Regions from separate parts of the Blautia sp. HA9023 genome, predicted to be linked through region 2. Evidence: predicted binding sites of a transcription regulator. Region 2 holds the regulator's gene; each other region holds the start of a gene.
The links. Region 2 encodes Rex, which represses fermentation and respiration genes when NADH is low (regulators of the CRP and FNR family bind a similar motif). Its sites were predicted from a motif close to ATTGTTAANTANTTAACAAT; they were not measured.
Positions count from the first base shown of each region.

Region 1: a site for Rex is predicted at 1,255-1,274, ahead of gap (type I glyceraldehyde-3-phosphate dehydrogenase). Genes of this name have one in related genera too.
Region 3: a site for Rex is predicted at 1,324-1,343, ahead of AC04Q6_RS16385 (iron-sulfur cluster assembly scaffold protein). Genes of this name have one in related genera too.
Region 4: a site for Rex is predicted at 745-764, ahead of AC04Q6_RS02500 (CoB--CoM heterodisulfide reductase iron-sulfur subunit B family protein). Genes of this name have one in related genera too.

Region 1 covers NZ_JBWLUR010000010.1:361,766-363,968, reverse strand. The annotation lists gene AC04Q6_RS17160 (hypothetical protein) at 1-164, opposite strand, end outside; gene AC04Q6_RS17155 (histidinol-phosphatase HisJ family protein) at 239-1,057, opposite strand; gene gap (type I glyceraldehyde-3-phosphate dehydrogenase) at 1,318-2,203, shown strand, end outside.
Region 2 covers NZ_JBWLUR010000001.1:234,502-236,704, reverse strand. The annotation lists gene AC04Q6_RS01055 (NAD(P)H-hydrate dehydratase) at 1-417, opposite strand, end outside; gene AC04Q6_RS01050 (NAD(P)H-hydrate epimerase) at 371-781, opposite strand; gene AC04Q6_RS01045 (redox-sensing transcriptional repressor Rex) at 843-1,490, opposite strand; partial or broken gene AC04Q6_RS01040 (ABC-F family ATP-binding cassette domain-containing protein) at 1,705-2,203, shown strand, end outside.
Region 3 covers NZ_JBWLUR010000010.1:182,816-185,018, forward strand. The annotation lists gene AC04Q6_RS16380 (GGGtGRT protein) at 1-388, opposite strand, end outside; gene AC04Q6_RS16385 (iron-sulfur cluster assembly scaffold protein) at 429-1,121, opposite strand; gene AC04Q6_RS16390 (TraX family protein) at 1,368-2,105, shown strand.
Region 4 covers NZ_JBWLUR010000003.1:94,338-96,540, forward strand. The annotation lists gene AC04Q6_RS02495 (L,D-transpeptidase family protein) at 1-393, shown strand, start outside; gene AC04Q6_RS02500 (CoB--CoM heterodisulfide reductase iron-sulfur subunit B family protein) at 828-1,622, shown strand; gene AC04Q6_RS02505 (4Fe-4S dicluster domain-containing protein) at 1,619-2,008, shown strand; gene AC04Q6_RS02510 (CoB--CoM heterodisulfide reductase iron-sulfur subunit A family protein) at 2,013-2,203, shown strand, end outside.

The DNA.
Region 1 (2,203 bases), on a different contig from region 2:
GTTTTGGAGGTTTCGACCTTGACCGGTTCAGTTTTTGAAGTTTCGATTTTGACGGTTTCGGTTTTTGAAGTTTCAATCTTAACAGTTTCTGGCTTCTTTTTCAGCTGTTGTTCTTTTTTTGCCTGCATGGCAGCTTTCTTTTTCTGGAGTCTTTTTGTTGACATATAGAGTTCCTCCTTAAATAAATTGGTATTTTCGGTATAAAATGTAAACTCTCTGACTGGAGAGAGAAATAGATCTACAGTTTGTGAAAAACCGGCTGACGGTTTTTGAACACAGTATAATAGGAAAAGCCACAGTCACGGAGAACATCGGCTGCCCTGTCAAAAGCATAGGCAATTTTATCCGGGGTGTGGGCGTCTGCACCGATGGTAATGATTTCGCCGCCAAGTTCACGATAACGGCGGATTACATTCACACATGGATTGGGTTCTCCAAGACCGTAGTGATAACCTCCGGTATTCAGTTCAATTCCGATGTTTTTGCGGATCAGTGTACGCAGAATTTCATCCAGGATTTCCTTATAGCGGCCATAGGAGTACTGACGGTTCTGATTGGGGCCGTAACGCACTACATAATCAATGTGTCCGTAGACATCCATTTTATCAAATGCGGCGATATTTTCCAGAATGGATTCAAAATATTCCATATAGCAGGCGGATTCTTTCCGGCCTTCAAAATAAGAAGGATAATAGGGATCATATCCGTGCACCACATGGGAAGAACCAATAACAAAGTCAAAAGGGATTTCTTTCAGAAGTCCGGAAAAAGATTCGGAAAGATGAGGCTGAAGTCCCAGTTCGATTCCGAAATTTACAGAAATCTGGTCCCGGAAAGCATCAGCCAGTTCAAAAAGACGCTGGCGGTATGCCGGGATATCCAGTGAAAAGTCCAGATTTTCCGGTGTTTCCGGGTAATCCGGATCAAGATGCTCGGTAAAACAGATTCCAGTAAGACCTTTATCAACCGCAGTCTGGATCATATCTTCCATGGGTGTTTCGGAATCTGCGGAAAAAGAGGAATGCATATGACAGTCCCATAAAATTTTCTGGCCCATTTTGTACCTCCATATTCAAGTCTGACGAGTGTGCAACAGATGCTGTACCTGCTTTGAAATTTAGAGCTGGCAGGACAGAGATTTCTCTCACAGAATTATAACACATTTTTCATAAATTTTCTTAATATTTATTTTAATGTGCTTTTTTATAAATAGCTCTTGAATTTTTGTTTGGAATTAGGTACAATATGAGACAGGTTGATGTTTCTTTAACAAAGGAACGATTTAAATCACCATTCAATTCATAGGAGGAATTTATCATGGCAGTAAAAGTTGCAATTAATGGTTTTGGACGTATCGGTCGTCTTGCATTCCGTCAGATGTTTGGAGCAGAAGGATTTGAGATCGTAGCAATCAACGATCTTACATCTCCTAAGATGCTTGCTCACTTATTAAAATATGATTCTACACAGGGAAGATATGCTCTTGCTGATAAAGTAACAGCAGGCGAGGATTCCATCACAGTAGACGGAAAAGAGATCAAAATCTATGCTAAGGCTAACGCTGCAGAGCTTCCATGGGGAGAGATCGGTGTAGACGTAGTTCTTGAGTGCACAGGTTTCTACACATCCAAAGACAAAGCTCAGGCTCATATCGATGCAGGTGCTAAGCACGTAGTTATTTCCGCTCCGGCTGGAAACGACCTTAAGACAATCGTTTACAACGTAAACCATCAGGGTCTTACAAACGAGGACAAGATCATCTCCGCAGCTTCCTGTACAACAAACTGCCTTGCACCAATGGCTAAGGCTCTTAACGATCTTGCACCGATCAAATCCGGTATCATGTGCACAATCCACGCTTACACAGGCGATCAGATGACACTTGACGGACCGCAGAGAAAAGGCGATCTGAGAAGATCCCGTGCAGCTGCAGTTAACATCGTTCCGAACAGCACAGGTGCTGCTAAAGCTATCGGACTTGTTATCCCAGAGCTTAACGGCAAACTTATCGGTTCTGCACAGCGTGTACCTACCCCAACAGGTTCTACAACAATCCTTACAGCAGTAGTTGAAGGAAACGTTACTAAAGAGCAGATCAACGCAGCTATGAAAGCAGCTTCCAATGAGTCCTTCGGATACAACGAGGATGAGATCGTATCCAGCGATATCGTTGGTATGAGATTTGGTTCCCTCTTCGATGCTA
Region 2 (2,203 bases):
TGCCGCGCTGGCACTCAAATAAGCAGCACCACACATTCCTGCACTTCCGGTAACAAAAAGTATCTTTCCAAAAGTCCCCTTGTTCCCACCGGGATCACGTTCCGGAAACAGTTTCAGATCTTCTTTCTCCAGACATCTCGCCGATGCTTTTACAGCTTCCTGCTCATAGATCCCAATGTCAGCTATAACGATCTTTCCCGCATACAGCCTTCCCGGATAAAAACAAAGACCTCTTTTCCGGTAACCAAAAGTAACGGTAAGATCGGCACTGAAGGCAATTCCCATTTCCAGGCCAGTATCTCCGTTCACTCCTGATGGGATGTCAACAGCAATTTTTTTCGCCCGGGCACTGTTCATCTCGTGGATGATCTCAGCATAATGTCCCTCGATCGGACGCGCCAGGCCTACGCCAAACACGGCATCTGACTATAGTAGTATATTCATCCCAGGCCGGGTTATTCACTTCCGGGACCTGATAACCTGTAGCGATCTTATACTGAAGCAACGTTTCCCTGGTCATTTTTTCTTTGTTTCCGGCCATATAAAATTCAGCCCGAACACCTTTCAGATGAAATAATCTGGCAATGGCAATACCATCTCCTCCGTTATTTCCACTCCCGCATACCACCAGGATCTTCTCGCTCTTCCCAAGATATTTCTCTGTTTCCTCAACTACTTTCAACGCTGCCCGCTCCATCAGAACTTCAGAAGCAACCCCGATCTTGTGGATCGTAGCATTATCCAGCTTCTTCATTTCTTCGCAGGTAACAATTTTTTTCATGCTGCACTTTGCCTCCCCTCTTTAACAGAGAAAGCTGCCGTTTCCGGCAGCCCGCTAAAATTTATTTCTCTACATGTTCCTGCCTGTATTTGCTCAGATTATAAGACAGTGTCATCAGGCTCTCAGAAAGATGCACGTTCTCTACAATCACATCATCCGGTGTCTCAAGATCAAGATGTGCAAAATTCCAGATTGCCTTGATCCCGTTCTCCACCAGAATATCTGCCATTTCCTTGGCCTTATTCTTCGGAAGAGTGAGAATTGCGATCTCTACGTTATTTTCTCTCAGGAAGAATGGAAGTTCGCTGAGCATCTGGATCTCAAGTCCGCGAACCGCAATGCCTTCCAGCACAGGATTTACGTCAAAGATTCCTACCAGCTTAAATCCCCTTTTCTCAAAATCCACATAATTGGCAAGTGCCTGTCCAAGATTACCGGCACCCAGGATGATCATTGGGTGGGCGATATCCAGTCCCAGGATCTTACCGATCTCTGTATAAAGATAATGTACATTATAGCCATACCCCTGCTGCCCGAAACCGCCGAAATTATTAAGATCCTGACGGATCTGAGAAGCTGTGGTATGCATCTTCTTACTTAATTCATTGGAAGAAATACGCTCTACATTGTCTTCCATCAGCTCTCCTAAGTAGCGGTAATAGCGTGGCAGACGCTTAATCACCGCTTTCGAGATTTGTTTTGTCTCCACGATAGTTTCCCTCCTTACTTTACACTAGGTTAATTATACCGAATTGACATTTTCCTGTCAATCAAACTTGTAAGTTATGTACAAATTTCTTCATATTTTTTTTAAAAATTGATTTTTTCTTTGAATTCCTGGCGGTTTCCGTTATAATAAGTGGAGGATTTTCCCTGTTTATTTACTATTCAGGGATAATTCTTTATACAGGAGGACAGTTTTTATGATTTTATCATGTCAGAATATATGCAAAGCTTTTGGCGAAAAAGTAATTTTAAATGATGCATCTTTTCATATTGAAGACCGGGAAAAGGCAGCTCTTATCGGATGTAACGGTGCTGGAAAGACTACTCTTCTTCGTATCATCATGCAGGAGATTTCCGCGGATTCCGGCACGGTAGTACTTGCCCGGGACAAAAATATCGGCTATCTTGCCCAGTACCAGGATATCCACGGACACCATACTATCTACGAAGAGCTTCTTACCACCAAACAGCATATTATCGATATGGAACGCCGTATCCGTAATATGGAGCAGGAAATGAATACCGTAAAAGGCGATGACCTGAACCGCCTGATGGAGACATATACCCGCCTCACCCATCAGTTTGAACTGGAAAACGGCTATGCTTACAAAAGTGAGCTCACCGGTGTCCTGAAGGGTCTTGGTTTCACGGAAGAAGATTACGACAAACAGATCGAGAAACTTTCCGGAGGCCAGA
Region 3 (2,203 bases), on a different contig from region 2:
CTGCGAAAGACTCATGTCCTGCAAGGAAGCAGAAGCAGTCTGTCTCTTCCTCAAGAAGCATTTTTCCAAGGTTTCCATGTCCAAGACCTACTTTACGTGTGTCTGCAACGGATCCCGGGATACAGAATGCCTGAAGGCCTTCTCCAATAGCTGCTGCTGCGTCAGCGGCTCTTCTGCAGCCTTTTTTGATTGCGATCGCTGCACCTACTGTGTAAGCCCAGCAAGCGTTCTCGAAGCAGATCGGCTGAATTCCTTTGATCTGATCGTAAACGTTCAGACCTGCGTCTTTAGTGATTTTCTCAGCTTCTTCGATAGAAGCGATTCCATAGCTGTTTAAAACAGAATTGATCTTGTCAATTCGTCTCTCATATGATTCAAATAAAGCCATTTCCTGTAACCTCCTGATATTTTTACCTTACGAAGTGTAATTACTCTTTTCTTGGGTCGATGATCTTAACAGCATCTGCAACACGGCCGTACTGACCTTTTGCTTTCTCCCATGCTGTGTTCGGGTCATCACCTTTCTTAATGAAGTCAGTCATTTTTCCAAGGCTTACGAACTGGTATCCGATGATCTCATCGTCCTCATCAAGAGCGATACCTGTAACATAACCCTCAGCCATCTCAAGGTAACGAGGTCCTTTTTTCAGAGTTCCATACATTGTACCAACCTGAGAACGAAGTCCTTTTCCAAGGTCTTCAAGACCAGCTCCTACTGCAAGTCCGTCCTCGGAGAATGCAGACTGGGAACGTCCGTAAACGATCTGAAGGAAAAGCTCTCTCATAGCTGTATTGATTGCATCACATACAAGGTCTGTGTTCAGTGCCTCCATTACAGTAAGTCCTGGAAGGATCTCAGCAGCCATAGCAGCAGAATGAGTCATTCCTGAACATCCGATTGTCTCAACAAGTGCCTCCTGGATGATTCCCTCTTTTACGTTAAGGGACAGCTTACAGGCACCCTGCTGTGGAGCACACCAGCCTACACCGTGTGTGAATCCGGAGATATCCTTTACTTCTTTTGCCTGAACCCATTTTGCTTCTTCCGGGATCGGAGCGGCACCATGATGTACGCCCTGTGCCACTGGACACATTTCTTCTACTTCGCGTGAATAAATCATTTTAAAACTCCTTTCAAGTATAGATTGACCGATGTTATTGAGAAAAAAAGTTCGATAACACCCTACGGCTATTTTCTCACAAAACCTTTGTTTCGTCCAGTCATATTTGATAAATTTTTGCCATAAAACGCATAATATTGGAAGTTATTCTGGCAGTATTGCATGCCTAACTGTCAAATATTTCTGGCAACTATTCTATGTATGTGATAATATATTATCAAGTTTAACCCTGGAGGTATATTTTTCATGAATGCATCTGTGGATTCTGTTTTTCCAGAAAAATACCGTATCCTCAGCGGAAGCGCCCTGAAGATGATTGCGATCATCACCATGCTGATCGATCATATCGGAGCTGTGATTTTAAGTATGTATCCGCCTGCACAGAAAGTCCTGTTTACGCTTCTCGGAAGGGAATACAGTGTGTATCTTATTTTCCGCGATATCGGCAGAGTGGCTTTTCCCATCTTCTGCTTTCTCCTGCTGGAAGGTTTCCGGCATACCAGGAGCCGTTTCCGCTATGGACGGAATCTCCTTCTTTTTGCTCTGATCTCAGAGATTCCCTGGAACCTGATGTTCACAAACACACTGCATTATGAAAGACAGAATGTGTTTTTCACGCTTTTCCTGGGATACCTGGCGTTTTGTGCCATCGAATATTTTAAGGATAAGCGCTTGATACAGCTTCTCTGTATCCTGGGACTGCTTGTTGTTTCCATTTTTCTGAAAGCAGATTACGGATGGCGGGGATATATTTTTCTCCTGATCATGTACTATATGCGAAACGATAAGCCCGGGCAGGCGATCCTTGGAAGCTGCTGGCTTTACTATGAATGGAGAGCCTGTTTCGCCTTTCTGTCCATTAACCTGTACAATGGGGAGAGGGGATTTATCCACGGAAAAGCGGCGAAATATTTCTTTTACTGGTTTTATCCAGTCCATATTATGGGACTGGTGATACTTCGACAGATTTTATTTCTGTCTTAATTCTTTTTTTCTTATTATCTTATATGGATGTGCGTGTTGTATGTGAAAAGTTTTGAGATTTCAGTTCTGCACTTTTCCAGTGGGGAGTTCTGAGAGGA
Region 4 (2,203 bases), on a different contig from region 2:
AACGGAACTGACGATCTTGCAGGCAGCTACATAGAAGTCAGCCTGGATGCCCAGCATCTGTGGCTTTATAAAGATGGAAACCTTGTGACAGAAACGGATATTGTCAGCGGAAAACCGGTGAAGGGCCGGGAAACATACCGTGGTGCATGGCCCATTGCTTATAAGGCAAGTCCTTTTAATCTGACCAGCGCGGAATATGGATATGATGTAAAGGTCAATTACTGGATGCCTTTTGTCTACGGACAGGGCCTTCATGATGCTTCCTGGCAGTCTTCTTTTGGGGGAAACCGGTATAAGACCAACGGAAGCCACGGATGTATCAACCTGCCAAAGAATCAGGCGGCACTGATCTATGAGACGATTGATGCGGGATACCCGATCATTATTTACTGATTGAAAAAGAAAACAGTCACCTGGTCTAAAGCCGGGTAATCTGGCCGGATGAGTCAGATAGACTGAGATTATATTAAAAAAGCTTCGGAGAAATCCGGAGCTTTTTTATGCCACAGGAAATTACAACACCGTGTCAGTAATGAGAAGAATTTTCAAAAGTGTGTTAAAAAAAACACAAGAAATTATCGGAAATGACTTGTAGAAATAAGAATATCGTGTTATGATGGTTCAAGAAATCGAGCTAATACACTTCTTAATTGCGGAGGAAGAGTGTTTTACCTCTTTTATTTGAGTACTTTTAAGAAAAATTCTCAAGTAAGTGTTAGTCAGGTTTCCTTTTTTTATGTATATATTGTTAAAAAATAAACAATATTTAGATAAAAAAGATGCATTTAAACCGTCAGATTTTAGACTAAGAAAGGATAATGAAAAGTATGAAGTACAGTTATTATCCGGGTTGCACCCTGAGAACAAAGGCCAAAGATCTGGATGAGTATGCCAGAGCCAGTGCCGCAGCCCTTGGGTTTGAGCTTGAGGAGATCGAGGACTGGCAGTGCTGCGGTGGTGTTTATCCCCTTGGCACAGATGAGATCGCCACAAAGCTTTCCTCCGTCCGTGCGCTGAACCAGGCAAAAGAAAAAGGCCAGGATCTGGTGACGATCTGCTCAGCCTGTCATCATGTGATCAAGCGTGTCAATGATGATATGAAAAATGTGGAAGATATCCGGACCAGAGCCAACAATTATATGCAGCTGGAAGCTCCCTATGAAGGAGAGACAACCGTTCTCCATTATCTGGAAGTTCTCCGGGACAGAGTCGGTTTTGATAAACTGAAAGAAAAAGTAGTAAATCCTTTTACCGGAAAGAAGATCGGAGCCTATTACGGATGTCTGCTTCTGAGACCTGGAAAGATCATGGCATTTGATGATCCGGAAAATCCAAGGATCATGGAGGATTTTATCCGTGCCCTTGGCGCTGAGCCTGTGATCTATCCTTACAGAAATGAATGTTGTGGAGGATATATATCCCTGAAAGAAAAAGAAATGTCACAGAATATGTGTGAAAAGATTGAAGAAAGCGCAGCAGGCTTTGGTGCAGATATGCTGATCACTGCCTGTCCGCTCTGCAAATACAATCTGAATAAAAATTCCGGAAATAAAATGCCGGTTTACTATTTTACAGAGCTTCTGGCAGAAGCCCTTGGCGTCAAAGAGGAGGTGGCAAAATGAGAGATAACCATTCTGCTGCGGAAAAAATAAAGGAGATCAGCGGGACCAATCCTCTGAAATGTATGAAGTGTGGCAAATGCTCTGCTACCTGCCCATCCTTTGACGAGATGGATATCAAGCCTCATCAGTTTGTGTCCTACGTGATCAATGAAAATATCGAAGCACTTGTAAATTCAGCATCCCTTTGGAAATGCCTTTCCTGTTTTGCCTGTGTGGAGCGCTGTCCGCGAGACGTAAAACCCGGAAAGATCATTGACGGGGCAAGACAGCTGGTTGTTCGGGAAAAAGGCGGAGACTATCTTTCACCAAATGAAATTCCGGAGCTTCTTGATCCGGAGCTTCCTCAGCAGCTGCTTGTAAGTGCGTTCAGAAGATACAGGAGGTGAGAAAGTGCAGAGAATCGGTGTATTTGTCTGTCATTGCGGAAGTAATATTGCCGCTACGGTAGACGTGAAAAAGGTTGTGGAGATCATTGCAAAAGAGCCAGGAGTTGTCCATGCAGAAGATTATCAGTATATGTGTTCCGAAGCAGGACAGTCCAGGATCCAGGAAGCTATCCGTGAAAAAAATCTCACAGGAGT